DNA from 3 places in the Streptomyces crystallinus genome. Region 3 is predicted to be linked to each of the others. Evidence: predicted binding sites of a transcription regulator. Region 3 holds the regulator's gene; each other region holds the start of a gene.

Region 1 (6,733 bases), on a different contig from region 3:
GGCCACCGTGGTCCGCACCGCCCGGCTGCTCGGCTACCCCGGCTACCGCGACCTGCGCCTCGCGCTCGCCGGGCTCGCCGCCCAGCAGCAGTCCGGGCGCGCCCCGGCCGTCACCGCCGACATCGCCGTCGACGACCCCATCGCGGACGTCGTCGCCAAGCTGGCCTACGACGAGCAGCAGACCCTGGCCGACACCGCGGCCGCCCTGGACACCGGCCAGCTCGGCGCCGCCGTCGCCGCCCTCGCCCAGGCCCGCCGCATCGACGTCTACGGGGTGGGCGCCTCCTCGCTCGTCGGCCAGGACCTCGCCCAGAAGCTGCTCAGGATCGGCCTGATCGCGCACGCCCACACCGACCCGCACCTCGCCGTCACCAACGCCGTGCAGCTGCGCTCGGGGGACGCGGCGGTCGCCATCACCCACTCCGGCTCGACCGGCGACGCCATCGAGCCGCTGCGCGTCGCCTTCGACCGGGGCGCCACCACCATCGCCATCACCGGCCGCCCCGACGGCCCCGTCTGCCAGTACGCCGACCACATACTGACCACCTCGACCGCCCGCGAGAGCGAGCTGCGCCCGGCCGCGATGTCGTCCCGCACGAGTCAACTCCTCGTCGTGGACTGCCTGTTCGTCGGGGTCGCCCAGCGCACCTACGAGACGGCCGCCCCCGCGCTGGCCGCCTCCTACGAGGCGCTCGCGCACCGCCGCAGCCCGCGCACCCGCTGACCCCGGGTGCCCTCGCACACGTACGGAAAGAGCAGCGCTGTCATGACTTCCACGTACGGGGAACTCCGCGCCCAGCTGGCCGCGTTGACCACCGAGGCTTTCCGGCCCGAGCTCGCCGACATCGACCGGCTGCCGACCGCCGAGATCGCCCGCCTGATGAACAGCGAGGACGCCGGCGTCCCGGCGGCCGTCGCCGCGCAGCTGGAGCGGATCGCCGCCGCCATCGACGCCACCGCCGAGCGGATGGGCCGCGGCGGGCGCCTGGTGTACGCGGGCGCGGGCACCGCCGGGCGGCTCGGCGTCCTGGACGCCAGCGAGTGCCCGCCCACCTTCAACACCGACCCGGCGCAGGTCGTCGGGCTGATCGCGGGCGGGCCGAAGGCCCTCGCCAGCTCCGTCGAGGGCGCCGAGGACTCCAAGGAGCTGGCCGCCGCCGACCTGGACGCGCTCGGGCTGACCGCGCTCGACACGGTGGTCGGCGTCTCCGCCTCCGGCCGCACCCCGTACGCGGTGGGCGCCGTGCAGCACGCCCGGGCGCGCGGGGCGCTGACGATCGGCCTGGCCTGCAACGCGGGCTCGGCCCTCGCCGCCGCCGCCGAGCACGGCATCGAGGTGGTGGTGGGGCCCGAGCTGCTGACCGGCTCCACCCGGCTGAAGTCCGGCACCGCCCAGAAGCTCGTCCTCAACATGATCTCGACGATCACCATGATCCGGCTCGGCAAGACGTACGGGAACCTCATGGTCGACGTCCGGGCCTCCAACGAGAAGCTGCGCGCCCGCTCCCGCCGGATCGTCGCGCTGGCCACCGGGGCGGACGACGACCGGATCGAGACGGCCCTGACGGCCGCCGACGGCGAGGTGAAGACGGCGATCCTGATGCTGCTGGCGGACGTGGACGCGGCCACCGCCAACCGCCGCCTGTCGCAGACCCAGGGCCGGCTGCGGGCGGCGCTGCCGTAGGCCCCGCCGCCGGCACGCCGAAGGGCGGCACCCCCAGCGGGGTGCCGCCCTCCGTACGCAACCGGGCTCGCCGATCCTTCGAGAAGGATCAGAAGTCCATGTCACCGCCCGGCATGCCGCCCGGAGCGGCCGCGGCGGCCTTCTCCGGCTTGTCGGCGATGACGGCCTCGGTGGTGAGGAACAGCGCGGCGATCGACGCAGCGTTCTGCAGCGCGGAGCGCGTGACCTTCGCCGGGTCGATGATGCCCTCGGCGATCATGTCGACGTACTCGCCGGTCGCGGCGTTCAGACCGTGGCCGACGGCCAGGTTGCGCACCTTCTCGACGACGACGCCACCCTCGAGACCACCGTTGACGGCGATCTGCTTGAGCGGGGCCTCCAGGGCGAGCTTCACGGCGTTGGCGCCGGTCGCCTCGTCACCCGACAGGTCCAGCTTCTCGAAGACCGAGGAGGCCTGGAGCAGGGCCACGCCACCGCCGGCGACGATGCCCTCCTCGACGGCCGCCTTCGCGTTGCGCACGGCGTCCTCGATGCGGTGCTTGCGCTCCTTGAGCTCCACCTCGGTGGCGGCGCCGGCCTTGATGACGGCCACGCCCCCGGCCAGCTTCGCCAGGCGCTCCTGGAGCTTCTCGCGGTCGTAGTCCGAGTCCGAGTTCTCGATCTCGGCGCGGATCTGGTTCACGCGACCGGCGACCTGCTCGCTGTCACCGGCACCGTCGACGATGGTGGTCTCGTCCTTGGTGATGACGACCTTGCGGGCGCGGCCGAGCAGGTCGAGACCGGCGTTCTCCAGCTTGAGGCCGACCTCCTCGGAGATGACCGTGCCGCCGGTGAGGATGGCGATGTCGTTCAGCATCGCCTTGCGGCGGTCGCCGAAGCCCGGGGCCTTGACGGCGACGGACTTGAAGGTGCCGCGGATCTTGTTCACGACCAGGGTCGACAGGGCCTCGCCCTCGACGTCCTCGGCGATGATCAGGAGCGGCTTGCCCGACTGCATGACCTTCTCGAGGAGCGGCAGCAGGTCCTTGACCGAGCCGATCTTCGAGTTGACGATCAGGATGTACGGGTCGTCGAGCGCGGCTTCCATGCGCTCCATGTCGGTCGCGAAGTACGCCGAGATGTAGCCCTTGTCGAAGCGCATGCCCTCGGTGAGCTCGAGCTCCAGACCGAAGGTCTGGGACTCCTCGACCGTGATGACGCCTTCCTTGCCGACCTTGTCCATCGCCTCGGCGATGAGCTCGCCGATCTGGGTGTCGGCGGCGGAGATGGAGGCCGTCGAAGCGATCTGCTCCTTGGTCTCGACATCCTTGGCCTGCTCCAGGAGCGCACCGGAGACGGCCTCGACGGCCTTCTCGATGCCGCGCTTCAGGGCCATCGGGTTGGCACCGGCGGCCACGTTGCGCAGACCCTCACGCACCAGCGCCTGGGCGAGGACGGTCGCGGTGGTCGTACCGTCACCGGCGACGTCGTCCGTCTTCTTGGCGACTTCCTTGACCAGCTCGGCGCCGATCTTCTCGTACGGGTCCTCGAGCTCGATCTCCTTGGCGATGGAGACACCATCGTTGGTGATCGTGGGGGCGCCCCACTTCTTCTCGAGGACGACGTTGCGGCCCTTGGGGCCAAGGGTGACCTTTACGGCGTCGGCGAGCTGGTTCATCCCGCGCTCGAGACCGCGCCGTGCCTCCTCGTCGAACGCGATGATCTTGGCCATGTGAAGTGGTCCTCCCGGACAGGGGTGGCGTTCTTCGTGGACCGCGCCGGTGCCCGCGACGGACGGCCTGCGACCCTTGTGGTTCCTTGCCCCACGAGGTCCGCGGGCCTCACTGACCCGATCCAAGTTCTGTCACTCTCACTCGGAGAGTGCTAAGCCCAATGATTAGCACTCGGCCCAGGAGAGTGCAAGGCCGCCCCGTCGCCCCGGCCGGGTCCCGGACACCCCGCGCGCCGGTGGCGGGGCCGGGCGCCGGGCCCGGAACACACACGTGGGGCCCGCATCCATTTACAGAGGATGCGGGCCCCACGGGCCTGTGTGCGTCGGTGGCCGATCGCGCCGAGATCAGACGGCGAGCTTGACCATGTCCGCCTGCGGACCCTTCTGGCCCTGCGAGATCTCGAACTCGACTCGCTGACCTTCTTCAAGGGTGCGGTACCCGTCCATCTGGATCGCGCTGTAGTGGACGAAAACATCCGCACCACCGTCGACCGCGATGAAGCCGTACCCCTTCTCCGCGTTGAACCACTTGACGGTGCCCTGAGCCATGCCTAACTCCCCTATTACTGGCCCTTGCACGGGACCGCACTTCGCGGACCCGGGTCAGACCTCACCCTCCGACAGGAGAGGGTGTGCGCCGGAACGCGTCGACCGCGGCTGAATGTATCTGCCCAACTGCCCTCTGCAACAGGTCAATCGGACGAGAATTCCGGGCACGGGTCAGGAGCGGAATGCCGCCTATTCCAGCATTCCGGGGCAAGTCGGGCCGGGCAAAGCGCACTTAAGGAGCAATATGCTCGAACACTTTGACTGCTTCTCGACGCCCGTTCGTCGCGTTCTCATATGCGCGTGGCATGGACAACGAAGGGGACTTCCCCACTGTACCGCGCTCAACCACACTGAATTGCCCCCTCCGCTTAGCTTGCGGAGGGGGCAATTCAGGTAACGCAGCGTAGGTTCAGCAACCGCCCGCGACGGCCGGAATGATCGAGACCCCGGCGCCGTCCGGCGTCGCCGTCTGAAGACCCTGCTCGAAGCGGACGTCGTCGTCGTTGACGTACACGTTGACGAAGCGGCGCAGCTTGCCCTGGTCGTCCAGGACCCGGGCGGCGATCCCGGTGTGGTTCTTCTCCAGGTCGGCGATGACCTCGGCGAGGGTGGCCCCCTCGGCCGCGACCTCGGCCTTGCCGCCGGTGTAGGTGCGGAGGATGGTGGGGATGCGGACGTTGACGCTCATGGGCTTCCTGCCTTCCGTCTGGGAGCTGGTGGGTCAGCCGGCCAGGCCGGCGTCGCGGAACGCGTCCAGGCTCGGGCGGATGGTCGCGGTCGGGCCGGTGGTCGGCGCCACCGCGTCCAGGGTCTTGAGGCCGTCGCCCGTGTTCAGGACGACAGTAGTCAGGCTCGGGTCCAGCAGCCCGTTCTCGATGAGCTTCTGTGTGACGCCGACCGTGACGCCGCCCGCGGTCTCGGCGAAGATGCCCTCGGTCCGGGCGAGCAGCTTGATCGCGTCGACGACCTGCTCGTCGTTCACGTCCTCCACCGCGCCGCCGGTGCGCCGGGCGATGTCCAGGACGTACGGGCCGTCCGCCGGGTTGCCGATGGCCAGCGACTTGGCGATGGTGTCCGGCTTCTGCGGCCGTACGACGTCGTGGCCCGCCTTGAAGGCGGTGGAGACCGGAGAGCACCCCTCCGCCTGGGCGCCGAAGATCTTGTACGGCTTGTCCTCGACCAGGCCCAGCCTGATCAGCTCCTGCAGCCCCTTGTCGATCTTCGTGAGCTGGGAGCCGGAGGCGATCGGGATGACGATCTGGTCGGGCAGCCGCCAGCCGAGCTGCTCGCAGATCTCGTACGCCAGCGTCTTGGAGCCCTCGCCGTAGTACGGGCGCAGATTGACGTTCACGAAGCCCCAGCCCTCGCCGAGCGGGTCGCCGATGAGCTCCGAGCAGAAGCGGTTGACGTCGTCGTAGTTGCCCTCGATGCCGACGAGCTCGCCGCCGTACACCGCGGCCATGACGACCTTGCCCTGCTCCAGGTCGTGCGGGATGAAGACGCAGGAGCGCAGCCCCGCCCGGGCGGCGGCCGCGCCGACGGCGCCCGCGAGGTTACCGGTGGAGGAGCAGGAGAGCGTGGTGAAGCCGAAGGCGCGGGCGGCCTCGACGGCGATGGCTACGACGCGGTCCTTGAAGGAGTGCGTCGGGTTGCCGGAGTCGTCCTTCACGTACAGGCCGCCGGTGACGCCCAGTTCACGGGCGAGATTGTCGGCCTTGACGAGCTTGGTGAATCCCGGATTCAGGTTGGGCTTTTCAGCCACATTGGCCGGAACAGGCAGCAGGGGCGCATAGCGCCAGATGCTGTTCGGGCCCGCTTCGATCCGCTTGCGGAGCGCCTCGGGGTCACCCGTGGGAAGGTCGTACGCGACTTCGAGCGGACCGAAACACAGGGCACAGGCGAAGACGGGGCCGAGCTCGAACCGCTCCCCGCATTCCCGGCAGGAAAGCGCGGCGGCGGGACCGAGGTCCACGGCGTCGGCGGCATTCGTGGTGGTGGCGTCGGTGGCGTTCTCAACGGTCTGCACAGCCATGATGGCGAGGCCCTTTCTCCTCATCTTCCCCATGGCGCATTTCGCCATGAGACGGAATTGGCACCTTCCCCACCGTGACCTCGCGGTCGGCAGGAGGGTTGCCGGGACTTCAACGGGCCGTTCCCTCAGTCCCTCTGGATGAGCGCTGTGGCACCGGGTCCAGGACCCGGGCATTTGTTCGCGCGACGACCCCGACATGCGACGGCCGTCCGCGTTGTTCAAGACTGTAACCGAAGGCCCGGACGGTTGAGATAGTCGTCCGAACCGCGAGATGGATCACACGCGGCGGCCACACCGTCACTCACAGAGGGGTCACCGATCGTGCTGGAAGAGGTGGAACGCTGGCTGAGCAGGCGTTCCTGGTCGGCGGCCGACCGCCCGCTGGACGCGATCACGGCCGCCAAGCGCCGCACCGGCACCACCGTCAGCGTGGTGCTGCCGGCGCTGAACGAGGAGGCCACGGTCGGGCAGATCGTGACCGCCATCCGGCGCGAGCTGATGACCGCCGCGGTGCCGCTGGTGGACGAGCTGGTGGTGGTCGACTCCGGCTCCACCGACCGTACGGCCGAGGTCGCGGCCCGCGCGGGCGCCCGGGTGGTGCACCGGGACGCGATCCTGCCCCGGATACCCGCGCTGCCCGGCAAGGGCGAGGTCCTGTGGCGCTCGCTGCTGGTCACCACGGGTGACGTCGTCTGCTTCGTCGACGCGGACCTGAAGGACTTCGATCCCGGCTTCGTCTCCGGCATCGTCGGCCCGC
Region 2 (6,733 bases), on a different contig from region 3:
GCCATGGCGAACTCCGACCTCCCGGAGACGAACCGTATCTTCGAGGAGATGGTGGCTCTCTGCGACGGCATGCCCACCTTCACCGACCTCGATGTGGTCCGGGACGAGCAGCTGAACGCCGCGATCGTCCGCCGGTTCTTCCACGAGATCGCCGTGGGCGGCAACCTCGACGCCATCGACGAGGTGTTCGCTGCCGACTACGTCGACCACGACATCATCAAGGACGAGCCGACCGTCTCCGGCGCCGGTGTCATCCGTGAGGACGTGTCCTCCTGGCGGGAGGCGTTCGAGTTCACCTTCTCGCTGGACCGGCAGATCTGCGAGGGCGACGACGTGGTCACGCTGTGGACCTGGACGGGCACCCACAAGGGCGACTTCATGGGCCTCGCCCCCACCGGCAAGGTCTGCACGATGACCGGCACCACCATCTTCCGCTGCAAGGACGGCAGGATCCAGGAAGGCTGGTGGCACGAGGACGCGCTGGGCCTGATGAAGCAGCTCGGCGCGCTGGACTGACCCCGGGCGGGGCGGGCACGGCGAAGGCCCCTGCTCCGCCGGTAGCGGCGGCACAGGGGCCTTCACACGTCGTACGGCATCAGCCGACGCGGGGCGTCAGCGTGTCACCACGTCAGTGGCTGTGGCCGTGACCGTGGCCGTGACCGGCCTCGGCCTCCTCCTCGGCCGGCTTCTCGACGACCAGGGTCTCGGTCGTGAGCAGCAGGGAGGCGATGGAGGCGGCGTTCTCCAGGGCGGAGCGCGTCACCTTGACCGGGTCGATGACGCCGGCCTTGACCAGGTCGCCGTACTCACCGGTGGCGGCGTTGAAGCCGTTGCCCTTGTCCAGCTCCGCCACCTTCGAGGTGATGACGTAGCCCTCGAGGCCGGCGTTCTCGGCGATCCAGCGCAGCGGCTCGACGGCGGCGCGCTTGACGACCGCGACACCCGTGGCCTCGTCGCCGGTCTTGTCGAGGTTGCCCTCCAGGACCTTGACGGCGTGGACGAGCGCGGAGCCACCACCGGAGACGATGCCCTCCTCGACCGCGGCGCGGGTCGCGGAGATGGCGTCCTCCAGACGGTGCTTCTTCTCCTTCAGCTCCACCTCGGTGGCGGCGCCGACCTTGATCACGCAGACGCCGCCGGCGAGCTTGGCGAGGCGCTCCTGGAGCTTCTCGCGGTCCCAGTCGGAGTCCGTGGACTCGATCTCGGCCTTGATCTGCGCGACGCGGCCGGCCACGTCCTCGCTGTTGCCGCCGCCGTCGACGATCGTGGTGTCGTCCTTGGTGACGGTCACGCGGCGGGCGGAGCCCAGCACGTCCAGACCGGCCTGGTCGAGCTTGAGGCCGACCTCCTCGGCGATGACGGTGGCACCGGTGAGGGTGGCCATGTCCTGGAGCATCGCCTTGCGGCGGTCGCCGAAGCCCGGGGCCTTGACGGCCACGGCGTTGAACGTGCCGCGGATCTTGTTGACGACGAGGGTGGAGAGGGCCTCGCCCTCGACGTCCTCGGCGATGATCAGGAGCGGCTTGGAGGCGCCGGCCTGGATGACCTTCTCCAGGAGCGGCAGCAGGTCCTGGATCGAGGAGATCTTGCCCTGGTTGATCAGGATGTACGGGTCGTCGAGGACGGCCTCCATACGCTCCTGGTCGGAGACCATGTACGGCGAGAGGTAGCCCTTGTCGAAGGCCATGCCCTCGGTGAACTCCAGCTCCAGGCCGAAGGTGTTGGACTCCTCGACGGTGATGACACCGTCCTTGCCGACCTTGTCCATCGCCTCGGCGATGAGCTCGCCGACCTGCTGGTCCTGCGCGGAGAGCGCGGCCACGGCGGCGATGTCCGACTTGTCGTCGATCGGACGCGCGGTGGCGAGCAGCTCCTCGGAGACGGCCTTGACGGCCGCGTCGATGCCCTTCTTCAGGGCGGCCGGGGAGGCGCCGGCGGCGACGTTGCGCAGACCCTCGCGGACCAGCGCCTGGGCCAGCACGGTGGCGGTGGTGGTGCCGTCACCCGCGATGTCGTTGGTCTTGGTCGCCACCTCCTTCACCAGCTGGGCGCCCAGGTTCTCGTACGGGTCGTCGAGCTCGACCTCGCGGGCGATGGTGACACCGTCGTTGGTGATGGTGGGGGCGCCGAACTTCTTGTCGATGACGACGTTGCGGCCCTTGGGGCCGATCGTCACCTTCACCGTGTCGGCAAGCTTGTTGACGCCGCGCTCAAGGGCGCGACGGGCGTCCTCGTCGAACTTCAGGATCTTCGCCATGGGAGCGGTTCAGCCCTCTCGGAAAACTCGGGATTACGAAGACTGCGCCCCTCGCCGCCCGGCTGTCAGCGGGGTGGCCAGGGGCGCAGTTGAGAAGCATTCGCTTCGAGATGAACTACTTCTCGATGATCGCGAGCACGTCGCGAGCCGAGAGGACGAGGTACTCCTCGCCGTTGTACTTCACCTCGGTGCCGCCGTACTTGCTGTAGAGCACGACGTCGCCGACGGAGACGTCGAGCTCGACGCGCTTGCCGTCCTCGATCCGGCCCGGACCCACGGCCAGGACGACGCCCTCCTGGGGCTTCTCCTTGGCGGTGTCCGGAATGACCAGGCCGGAGGCCGTGGTCTGCTCGGCGTCGAGCGGCTGGACCACGATGCGGTCCTCGAGCGGCTTGATGGCAACCTTGGAGCTGGCGGTCGTCACGATCCGGTCTCCCCCTTCGGAGATCTCACGGGGTTAACTGTCTGGGTGGCGACCAGGTGGATCCGTCGTCGCGGGTGCCGGACCTGCCCGTCGCTGTGTTGGCACTCTCCAGTGGGGAGTGCCAGAGCCGAGACTAGGACGGCGATTAGCACTCGGTCAAGCGGAGTGCCAAGCCGAGGGCCGTGGCGGCCGAAACCGGAGGGTCCCGTCGAGGGGCCGCACCGGCTCCCCCCTCCGACCTCCCGGCCCGCGCGCTCCGGCCTCCCGGCCCGCGCGCTGCGGCCGCCGGGCCCGCGCCGACGCCGAATTCACCCATCTGGTTCTTCCGCGCCCCTGTGGACTTCCCGACATGGCTTCTTCCGGAGGAACCTCGCCATCCGGACGAAAGGGTGCCTAAGGTCGGGCCGATGAGGACCATACGCGCGGGTGTCGGCGACCGGGCCGGTACGCAGGACGAGGGCCGGGGCCGCGACGACGCGGGCCCCGGGCGGGCGCTCGCCGCCGCCCGCCGCCGGACCGAGGCGCTGCTGCTCGCACTGGTGGTGCTCGTCACCGTGGGCGGCCACGCCTGTGTCTCGGCGGCGCTGACGGGCCAGGTCGCGCGCGCCACCGCCGAGTTCGCGGTGAGCATGACGCTGATCTCGCTGGCCGGGCATCTGACCGTACGCAGGTTCGCCGCGTACGCCGATCCGCTGATCCTGCCGCTGGCCGTCCTCCTGTCCGGGCTCGGCCTGGTGCTGCTCCACCGCCTCGACCCGGCGTACGCGAAGGCGTTCAAGTCGGCGCCCACCGCGTCGGGGCAGCTGGTGTGGACGGTCATCGGACTGACGGGCTGTCTGGTGACGGTGGCGCTGCTGCGCGACCACCGGCGCCTCACGCGCTACATGTACGTCTCGATGGCCGTGGCCCTGGTCCTGCTGATGGCGCCGACTTTCTTCGGGGCGGACACGTACGGCGCCAAGCGGTGGGTCTACCTCGGCCCTTTCTCGCTCCAGCCCGGCGAGTTCGTGAAGATCATCATCACGGTGTTCTTCGCGGGCTATCTGGTGGTCCACCGCGACTCGCTGGCGCTCACCGGCCGCAAGGTCCTGGGCGTCCGGCTGCCGCCCGGCCGCCAGATGGCGCCGCTGGTGGCGATCTGGGTGCTGAGCCTGCTGGTGCTCGTCCTCGAACGCGACCTGGGCACCTCGCTGATCTTCTTCGGGCTCTTCGTGGTGATGCTGTACGTGGCGACGGAGCGCACCAGCTGGGTGGTGTGCGGGGTGCTGATGGCGGCGGCCGGGGCGTACGTCGTCGGCTCGACCGAGCCGCACGTCAAGGGCCGGATCGTGGCCTGGCTGCACCCCTTCGACGTGTTCCTGCCACCGGAGAAACGCCCGCCGGGCCTGGTCTCCGACCAGCTGGCGCAGGGGCTCTTCAGCTTCGGCAGCGGCGGGATGACGGGGACGGGCCTGGGCGCGGGCCACCCCGAGCTGGTCGGCTTCGCGGGCCGCAGCGACTTCATCCTGACCACGGTCGGGGAGGAGCTGGGGATGGCCGGGGTGATGGCGGTGCTCCTGCTGTACGGGCTGCTGATCCAGCGGGGTCTGCGGACGGCCCTGGCGGCCCATGACGCGTTCGGCAAGCTGCTGGCCACGGGGCTGGCGGCGGCGCTGGCGCTTCAGGTGTTCGTGGTGGTGGGCGGGGTGACGGGCCTGATCCCCCTGACCGGCAAGGCGCTCCCGTTCCTGGCCAAGGGGGGATCGTCGCTGGTGGCGAACTGGGTGATGGTGGCACTGCTGATCCGGATCAGCGACGGGGCCTGGCGGCGGCGGGCGGGGTAGCTGCCGCCCGGCCTTTCTCCGCGGGCCGTCTGTGGCTGATCGCGCAGTTCCCCGCGCCCCTGAGCGGCCCGGTTTTTGTCCGCGGGTGCGCTGGGGCTGGTCGCGCCCGAGGTCTTTCAGGGGCGCGGGGAACCGCGCGGGCGACCCAGCACGGTCCGCAGACGAAGGAGGGGTCCCGGGGCGGAGCCCCGACGGGGGTACGGGGGCCGCAGGCCCCGCGCGGGGACGGGGCGGAGGAAACCGCCCCCGGGCCGGAGACCCGCGTCGCCGCCATCCGCCCCAGCCGCTCCAGCGGAGCCACCTGCTGCGCGCACCCCGCCCCCACCAGCCCCACCACCAGCGCACCGGCCGCCAGCAGACCGCTCAGCCGGCCGCCCGGCCGCCGGTGCGCGCGGCTCATACGTAGTCCTCCAGCCTGGCCACCGCGTACCCCTTGTCGGTGATGACCTTCATGACCTGCCGGATCATGTCGGGCATCGTGCCCTTCCAGTCCTCACGGCCCCGGAAGTGCGTCAGCACGATGTCGCCGGGGTGCAGATCGCGGTCCCACTCGCGCCACTCCATGTGGTCGGGGAACGCCTCCGCGGCCCACAGCGGCACCGCCTTGATCCCGCAGGACCGGGCCGCGCGCAGGGTGTCCTCGTTGTAGTTGCCGTACGGCGGGCGGAAGAGCCGGGGCCGCTTGCCCGACCACTTCTGGATCTTGTCCTGCTGGTCGCAGATCTCGTGGCGCTGCTCGTCGTAGGAGAGCGCGGGCATATAGCGGTGGTTGAGGGTGTGGTTGTTGAGCGTGACGCCCAGGCCCTGCATCCGCTTGAAGTACGGGTAGTCGGTGCGGACGAGGTAGTCGCTGAGGAACGCGCTGTAGGGGATGCGCAGCTCCCGCATCATCTTCAGCAGCTCGGGGTCCTTCTCGGCGCCGTCGTCGATGGTGAGGAAGACGATCCGCTGCTTGGTCGGGACGGTGGTGAAGACCGGCGGCAGGGAGTCGCCGCCGTCCGTCTCGAAGCCGGGCCGGTTGGTGATCTCCGGCTTGACGGCGGGCGGGGCGGGCGCGGCCAGCGGCACCTTGGCCAGTCTCCACTTCTTGGCGGCGGCGACCCGGGCGGCCTGCGCCTCCTTGAGCTGGGCGGAGTAGCCGGCCAGGGCGCGGGCGGCGTCGCTGTCGTACGCCTGCGGCCCGGCGGCGGCCTTGCTGCCGCGCCCCCCGGTGCGGGCGTCCTCGGCGGCGCACCCGCAGGCGAGCGCGGCGACGACGAGCCCGGTCAGCAGAACGAGCGGGGCTTTGGCCGGAACGCGTCTATTCTGTTCCTTTTGTCGTACAAGCTGCATGCCGCCGCATCCTGTCAGTGCGGAGCGGCCTCCCCGTGGCGACACCCGTCACCGGACGCGCGCCGTCCCCCACCTGGCCCACAATGGGGCGGGTGAACGACCTCGACACCTTCCGCGCCCTGCTCACCCCCGAGGGCACGGGCCTGCTGGACGCGCTCCGCGACTACGACCCGTCCCAGGAGCTGGCGGTGGCCACCCGGCTGCGCCGGACGTACGCCCCCGAGCTGGTCTCGGCGGCCCTGGCCCAGGCGCGGCTGCGGCAGCGCGCGGTCGCGAAGTTCGGCGCGGACGACGCGTACCGGATGTTCTTCACGCCCAACGGCGTCGAGCAGTCGACGCGCGCCTCGGTGGCCGCCCACCGCGCCCGCGTCTTCACCGCCCAGGGCGTACGGGGCGTGGCCGATCTGTGCTGCGGCATCGGCGGGGACGCGCTGGCGCTGGCCCGGGCGGGCATCCGCGTCCTCGCGGTGGACCGCGACGAGCTGACGGCGGAGGTCGCCCGCGCCAACGCGGCGGCGCTGGGGCTGGCCGGGCTGATCGAGGTGCGGTGCGCGGACGTGACGGACGTGGACACCTCGGGGTGGGACGCGGTGTTCGTCGACCCGGCGCGGCGCGGCGGCCGAGGCCGCGTCTTCGACCCCGAGGCGTACTCCCCTCCGCTGTCCTGGGCCGTCGGCGCCGCCCGGAAGGCCCCGTTCGCCGCGCTGAAGATCGCCCCCGGCATCCCGCACGAGTCGGTCCCGCCCGAGGCCGAGGCGGAGTGGATCTCGGACGGGGGCGATGTGAAGGAGGCCGTGCTCTGGTTCGGCGGCGCGCACGCCCCCCGGCACCCCCGCACGCCGGGCACAGTTCGCGCCACCCTCCTCCCCGCCGGGGCCACCCTCTGGACCTCGGCCC
Region 3 (6,733 bases):
GGCCACGGTGACCGACGAGATCCGCCTGGCCCGCAAGGTCCTGGGCGACGACCCCCGCCCGGTCCGCACGGTCTTCGTCGGCGGCGGCACGCCCACCCTCCTGCCCGCCGCCGACCTGGTCCGGATGCTCTCGGCCGTACGCGAGGAGTTCGGTCTCGCGGACGACGCCGAGGTGACCACGGAGGCGAACCCGGAGTCGGTGGACCGGGCGTATCTGGAGGAGCTGCGCGCCGGGGGCTTCAACCGGGTCTCCTTCGGCATGCAGAGCGCCAAGCAGCACGTGCTGAAGATCCTCGACCGTACGCACACGCCGGGCCGGCCCGAGGCGTGCGTCGCCGAGGCGCGGGCGGCGGGCTTCGACCACGTCAACCTCGACCTGATCTACGGCACGCCCGGGGAGACGGACGACGACTGGCGCGAGTCGCTGGCGGCGGCGGTCGGGGCCGGTCCCGACCACATCTCCGCCTATGCCCTGATCGTCGAGGAGGGCACCCAGCTGGCGCGCCGGATCCGCCGGGGCGAGGTCCCGATGACCGACGACGACGTCCACGCGGACCGCTATCTGATCGCGGACTCGGTGCTGGCGGAGGCGGGCTTCCACTGGTACGAGGTGTCCAACTGGGCCACCACGGAGGCGGGGCGCTGCCTCCACAACGAGCTGTACTGGCGCGGGGCGGACTGGTGGGGCGCGGGTCCCGGGGCGCACAGCCATGTGGGGGGCGTGCGGTGGTGGAACGTGAAGCATCCGGGCGCGTATGCGGCGGCGCTGGCGGGTGGGGGTACGCCGGGGGCGGGGCGTGAGGTTCTGTCCGCCGGGGACCGCCGCGTGGAGCGGATCCTGCTGGAGCTGCGCCTCCGCGAGGGCTGCGAGCTGTCGCTGCTGCGTCCGGCGGGTCTCGCGGCGTCGCGCCGGGCCCTGTCGGACGGGCTCCTTGAGCCGGGTCCGTACGGGGCGGGGCGGGCGGTGCTGACGCTGCGGGGGAGGTTGTTGGCGGACGGGGTGGTGCGGGATCTGGTGGACTGACCTTTCCCGTCCCCTCCCCGCCCCTTCCCCAAAGCCCTCTGCCGGGCGGCCGGGGGCTCTGCCCCCAAACCCCGGGCCCGTGTTCGTCTGCGGGCCGCCGACGGCTGGTCGCGCAGTTCCCCGCGCCCCTAGGGGGTGCGGCTTGGGCGGCGGTGAGAGGTGCGGGGAACAGGGGCCGGAGGCCCCGTTCCTTCAGGGGCGCGGGGAACTGCGCGACCAGCCCACCACCGGGCCGCGGACGAACGCGAAGCGAACGGGGTCCGGGGGCGTAGCCCCCGGGAGGCCACCTTCACCCCCACCCACCCCCGGAGGGTTCAGGGAAGGGGCGGGGTGGGGGCTGTCACGAAGTCGATCAGTTCCTCCACCCGGCCCAGCAGCTCCGGCTCCAGGTCCCGGTAGGAGCGGACCCCCGACAGGATCCGCTGCCACGCAGCCCCCGTGTTCTCCGGCCACCCCAACGCCCGGCACACCCCCGTCTTCCAGTCCGTCCCGCGCGGCACCACCGGCCAGGAACCAATCCCCACGGAGCCCGGCTTCACCGCCTCCCACACGTCGATGTAGGGGTGCCCGGCCACCAGGACGTGCTCGCCCGTGACCGCCGCCGCGATGCGCGACTCCTTGGAGCCGGGGACCAGGTGGTCGACCAGGACGCCCAGGCGCGCGTCGGGGCCGGGCGCGAAGTCCGCGACGATCGCGGGGAGGTCGTCGATGCCGGAGAGGTACTCGACGACGACGCCCTCGATGCGCAGGTCGTCGCCCCAGACCTTCTCCACCAGCTCCGCGTCGTGGCGCCCCTCCACGTAGATGCGCCCCGCGCGCGCCACCCGCGCCCGCGCTCCCGGCACCGCCACGGAGCCCGAGGCCGTACGCGCCGGGCGCGCGGGCGCGGGCGCCGGCGGGCGTACCAGCGTGACCACCTTGCCCTCCAGCAGGAACCCGCGGGGATCCAGCGGGAACACCCGCTGTTTGCCGAAGCGGTCCTCCAGCGTCACCGTCCCCGCCTCACAGCGGAGCACCGCCCCGCAGAACCCCGTCGTCACCTCCTCGACGACCAGGTCGAGCTCGGCGGGCACCTCGGGGGCCGGGGTCCCCTTCTTCCAGGGCGGAGTCAGGTCCGGGCTGTAGCTGCGCATTCGGATGAGAATACGGGCGGGTGATGTGCCCATATGGCTGTACGGCGTTACGACACGCCGAATCGCGCCGCGAGCCGGTCCCGCTGCGCCCGGACGAACGCCGCGTCCACCACCGCCCCGTGCCCCGGCACGTACACCGCGTCCTCGCCGCCCAGTTCGAGCAGCCGGTCCAGGGCGGCGGGCCAGCGGGTGCGGACCGCGTCCGGGCCCGCCTGCGGCTCCCCGGACTCCTCGACCAGGTCGCCGCAGAAGACCACCTCGGGCGAGCCGGGCGAGGCGGGCACCAGCAGCGCCAGGTCGTGGCCGCTGTGGCCGGGGCCCACGTTCGCCAGCAGCACCTGCCGCCCGCCCAGCTCCAGCGTCCACTCGCCGCTCACGAAGTGCTGCGGGAGCACCAGCAGGTCCGCCGCCTCGGCCGCCCGCGCGGGCGGCACCCCCTGCTGGACCGCGTCCTCGCGCAGTTCGTCGCCGTCGAGGACCCGGTCGATGCCCACCGCCCCGTACACCTCGACTCCCGAGAACGCGGCCGTGCCGAGCACATGGTCGAAGTGCGGATGGCTGAGTGCGACATGCGTCACCCGGCGCCCCAGCAGCGCCTGCGCCTGGGCGCGCAGCTCGGCGCCCTCGCGCAGCGTCGACCCCGTGTCGTACAGCAGGACCGCGTCCTCGCCCGCGACCAGACCGGCCGTGGCGTCCCACCCCGGGAGCCGGCGGCGGCCCACGCCGTCGCCGAGGCGCTCCCAGCCGAACTCTTCCCATCTGACGTCCATGACGTGACGCTATCCCGGGCGGCCGGGGGCGGCGTTCGAGCGCGCCGCGAGCGTCACGGGCGGCCGCCCTTGCTAGGGGTGTACCGGTCGGCCGTACACTGGCCGGGGGATTGCTGGCACTCGAACGCACAGAGTGCCAGGCAGAGTGCCTAGGGACGACAGCAGGAGGTGTGCGCGGTGCTCAGCGAACGCAGACTCGAGGTCCTGCGCGCCATCGTCCAGGACTATGTCGGGACCGAGGAGCCGGTGGGCTCCAAGGCCCTGACCGAGCGGCATGCGCTGGGCGTCTCCCCGGCGACCGTGCGCAACGACATGGCCGTCCTGGAGGAGGAGGGCTTCATCGCCCAGCCGCACACCAGCGCCGGGCGCATCCCCACGGACAAGGGCTACCGGCTCTTCGTCGACCGGCTCGCGGGCGTCAAGCCGCTGTCGTCGCCGGAGCGGCGGGCCATCCAGAACTTCCTGGACGGCGCCGTCGACCTCGACGACGTGGTGGCGCGCACGGTCCGCCTTCTCGCCCAGCTCACCCGGCAGGTCGCCGTCGTGCAGTACCCGTCGCTGACACGGTCCACCGTGCGGCACGTGGAGCTGCTGTCGCTGGCCCCGGCCCGGCTGATGCTGGTGCTCATCACGGACACCGGGCGGGTCGAGCAGCGGCTCGTCGACTGCCCGGCGCCGTTCGGCGAGACCTCGCTGGCCGATCTGCGGGCCCGGCTCAACAGCCGGGTGGTGGGGCGCCGCTTCGCGGACGTCCCGCAGCTGGTGCAGGATCTGCCGGAGTCCTTCGAGCCGGAGGACCGAGGAACCGTTTCGACGGTGCTCTCCACCCTGCTCGAAACCCTGGTCGAGGAGACCGAGGAGCGGCTGATGATCGGCGGCACCGCCAATCTCACCCGCTTCGGGCACGACTTCCCCCTGACCATTCGGCCGGTGCTGGAGGCGCTTGAGGAGCAGGTCGTGCTCCTCAAGCTGCTCGGCGAGGCCAAGGAATCGGGCATGACCGTACGAATCGGGCATGAGAACGCCCATGAAGGGCTGAACTCCACGTCCGTCGTCTCGGTCGGCTACGGTTCGGGCGGCGAGGCCGTCGCCAAACTCGGCGTGGTCGGACCGACCCGCATGGATTACCCCGGAACGATGGGAGCGGTACGCGCAGTGGCACGTTACGTCGGACAGATCCTGGCGGAGTCGTAAGTGGCCACGGACTACTACGCCGTACTGGGCGTACGCCGCGACGCATCGCAGGACGAGATCAAGAAGGCGTTCCGGCGCCTCGCGCGTGAACTCCACCCGGATGTGAATCCGGACCCGAAGACGCAGGAGCGCTTCAAGGAGATCAACGCCGCCTACGAGGTCCTCTCGGACCCGCAGAAGAAGCAGGTCTACGACCTCGGCGGAGACCCCCTGTCCTCCTCCGGCGGCGGTGGCGCGGGCGGTTTCGGCGCGGGTGGCTTCGGGAACTTCTCGGACATCATGGACGCGTTCTTCGGCAACGCGGCGCAGCGCGGCCCGCGCTCGCGCACCCGCCGGGGCCAGGACGCCATGATCCGGCTGGAGATCGACCTCAACGAGGCGGCCTTCGGTACGACCAAGGAGATCCAGGTCGACACGGCGGTCGTCTGTACGACCTGCTCGGGCGAGGGCGCCGCACCCGGCACCTCGGCCCAGACGTGTGACATGTGCCGCGGCCGCGGTGAGGTCTCCCAGGTCACCCGGTCCTTCCTCGGCCAGGTCATGACCTCCCGGCCCTGCCCCCAGTGCCAGGGCTTCGGGACCGTCGTGCCCACCCCGTGCCCGGAGTGCGCCGGCGACGGCCGCATCCGCTCGCGCCGCACGCTCACGGTCAAGATCCCGGCCGGTGTCGACAACGGCACCCGGATCCAGCTCGCGGGCGAGGGCGAGGTCGGCCCCGGCGGCGGCCCCGCCGGCGACCTGTACGTGGAGATCCACGAGCTCAACCACGACGTCTTCCAGCGCCGTGGCGACGATCTGCACTGCACGGTGACGATCCCCATGACGGCGGCGTCGCTCGGCACGAAGGTGCCGCTCCAGACACTGGACGGCATGGAGGAGGTGGACATCCGCCCGGGCACGCAGTCGGGCCAGTCCATCCCGCTGCACGGGCGCGGCGTGACGCATCTGCGGGGCGGCGGGCGCGGCGACCTGATCGTCCACGTCGAGGTCACCACGCCGACCAAGCTCGACCCCCAGCAGGAGGACCTGCTGCGCCAGTTGGCCAAGCTGCGCGGCGAGGAGCGCCCGATGGGGCAGTTCCAGCCGGGGCAGCAGGGCTTGTTCTCCCGCCTGAAGGACGCGTTCAACGGTCGGTGACCGTTGTTCGGCCCGGCCTTTGTCTGCGGCTGAGTGGCTGGCTGAGCGCGCAGTTCCCCGCGCCCCTGACTACCTAGGGGCGCGGGGAACTGCGCGAGCAACCCAGCACGGGCCGCAGACGAAGACCGGGCCGGGGCGGCCGCAGGCCGAGGGGTCGCGGGCGCAGCCCGCGGTGGGGTGGGCGATTCGGCCCCACGCCGCACCCGTGACACGATGCGGGCATGGCTTTGACCGATCTCTGCCGGTATCCGATCGTGCAGGCTCCGATGGCCGGTGGCGTCTCCGCCCCCGGTCTGGCCGCCGCGGTCTGCGAGGCCGGCGGGCTCGGGTTCCTGGCCGCCGGGTACAAGACGGCCGACGGCATGTACCAGGAGATCAAGCAGCTGCGCGGGCTCACCGGGCGGCCGTTCGGGGTCAACCTGTTCATGCCGCAGCCCCCGCACACCGACCCGGCCGTCATCGAGGTCTACCGCAACCAGCTGGCGGGCGAGGCCACCTGGTACGGGACCCCGCTCGGCGACGCCGACTCCGGCGGCGACGACGGCTATGAGGCCAAGCTGGCGATCCTGCGCGAGGACCCGGTCGCGGCCGTCTCGTTCACCTTCGGCTGCCCCGAGCCCGAGGTGCTCGCCGCGTTCGCCGCCCTCGGCACGTACACCGTCGTCACCGTGACCACCCCCGACGAGGCGCTGGCCGCCGAGGCCGCCGGGGCCGACGCCGTCTGTGTGCAGGGGATAGAGGCCGGCGGGCACCAGTCGACGCACCGCGACGACCCGCAGGCCGACGGCTCCGGGATCGGGCTGCTCTCGCTGATCACCCAGATCCGCGAGAGCGTACGGCTGCCGCTCATCGCGACCGGCGGGCTGATGCGCGGCGCCCAGATCGCGGCGGTGCTCGCGGCCGGCGCGGACGCGGCGCAGCTCGGCACGGCGTTCCTGGCCTGCCCGGAGTCCGGCGCGCACGCGCTGCACAAGCAGGCGCTGACCAACCCCCTCTTCGTCCGCACCGAGTTGACCCGGGCGTTCTCCGGGCGCCCGGCCCGCGGCCTGGTCAACCGGTTCATGCGCGAGCACGGGCCGTACGCCCCGGCCGCCTACCCCCAGGTGCACCAGCTCACCGCCGGGCTGCGCCGGGCCGCCGCCGCGGCGGGCGACGCCCAGGGCATGGCGCTGTGGGCGGGGCAGGGGCACCGGCTGGCCCGCACACTGCCCGCCGGGCAGCTGGTGGAGGTCCTGGCGGGCGAACTGGACGCGGCGCGCGCCGCGTTGGCCGCAACGAGAAACCGAACCACATGAGGAGTACGTCATGACCGCCCCGGTCTTCGTCGTCGACCGCTTCCCCGCGTCCGGGCCGGGCGGCCGTTACGTCCTGGACGGACCCGAGGGCCGGCACGCCGTCTCGGTGAAGCGGCTGGCGCCCGGCGAGGACGTCGTCCTCACCGACGGGCACGGCACCTGGGCGGAGTGCGTGGTCCT

The links. The regulator HrcA, encoded in region 3, represses chaperone genes, less so after heat shock. The targets are predictions, from matches to a motif close to TTNGCACTCNGNNNNNCNGAGTGCNAA.
Region 1: a site for HrcA is predicted at 3,561-3,587, ahead of groL (chaperonin GroEL). Genes of this name have one in related genera too.
Region 2: a site for HrcA is predicted at 2,827-2,853, ahead of groES (co-chaperone GroES). Genes of this name have one in related genera too.

The regions. Positions count from the first base shown of each region.
Region 1 covers NZ_BAAACA010000064.1:117,151-123,883, reverse strand. Annotated here, with positions in the region: gene ABD236_RS33185 (MurR/RpiR family transcriptional regulator) at 1-724, shown strand, start outside; gene murQ (N-acetylmuramic acid 6-phosphate etherase) at 767-1,684, shown strand; gene groL (chaperonin GroEL) at 1,773-3,395, opposite strand; gene ABD236_RS33170 (cold-shock protein) at 3,741-3,944, opposite strand; gene ABD236_RS33165 (MoaD/ThiS family protein) at 4,354-4,632, opposite strand; gene thrC (threonine synthase) at 4,666-5,976, opposite strand; SAM riboswitch class I at 5,994-6,121, opposite strand; gene ABD236_RS33155 (glucosyl-3-phosphoglycerate synthase) at 6,298-6,733, shown strand, end outside.
Region 2 covers NZ_BAAACA010000021.1:102,315-109,047, reverse strand. Annotated here, with positions in the region: gene ABD236_RS19295 (ester cyclase) at 1-516, shown strand, start outside; gene groL (chaperonin GroEL) at 629-2,257, opposite strand; gene groES (co-chaperone GroES) at 2,373-2,681, opposite strand; gene ABD236_RS19280 (FtsW/RodA/SpoVE family cell cycle protein) at 3,089-4,504, shown strand; gene ABD236_RS19275 (polysaccharide deacetylase family protein) at 4,901-5,836, opposite strand; gene ABD236_RS19270 (class I SAM-dependent methyltransferase) at 5,929-6,733, shown strand, end outside.
Region 3 covers NZ_BAAACA010000011.1:98,676-105,408, forward strand. Annotated here, with positions in the region: gene hemW (radical SAM family heme chaperone HemW) at 1-1,024, shown strand, start outside; gene ABD236_RS09800 (DUF3097 domain-containing protein) at 1,339-2,157, opposite strand; gene ABD236_RS09805 (MBL fold metallo-hydrolase) at 2,205-2,927, opposite strand; gene hrcA (heat-inducible transcriptional repressor HrcA) at 3,105-4,121, shown strand; gene dnaJ (molecular chaperone DnaJ) at 4,122-5,258, shown strand; gene ABD236_RS09820 (nitronate monooxygenase) at 5,480-6,553, shown strand; gene ABD236_RS09825 (16S rRNA (uracil(1498)-N(3))-methyltransferase) at 6,564-6,733, shown strand, end outside.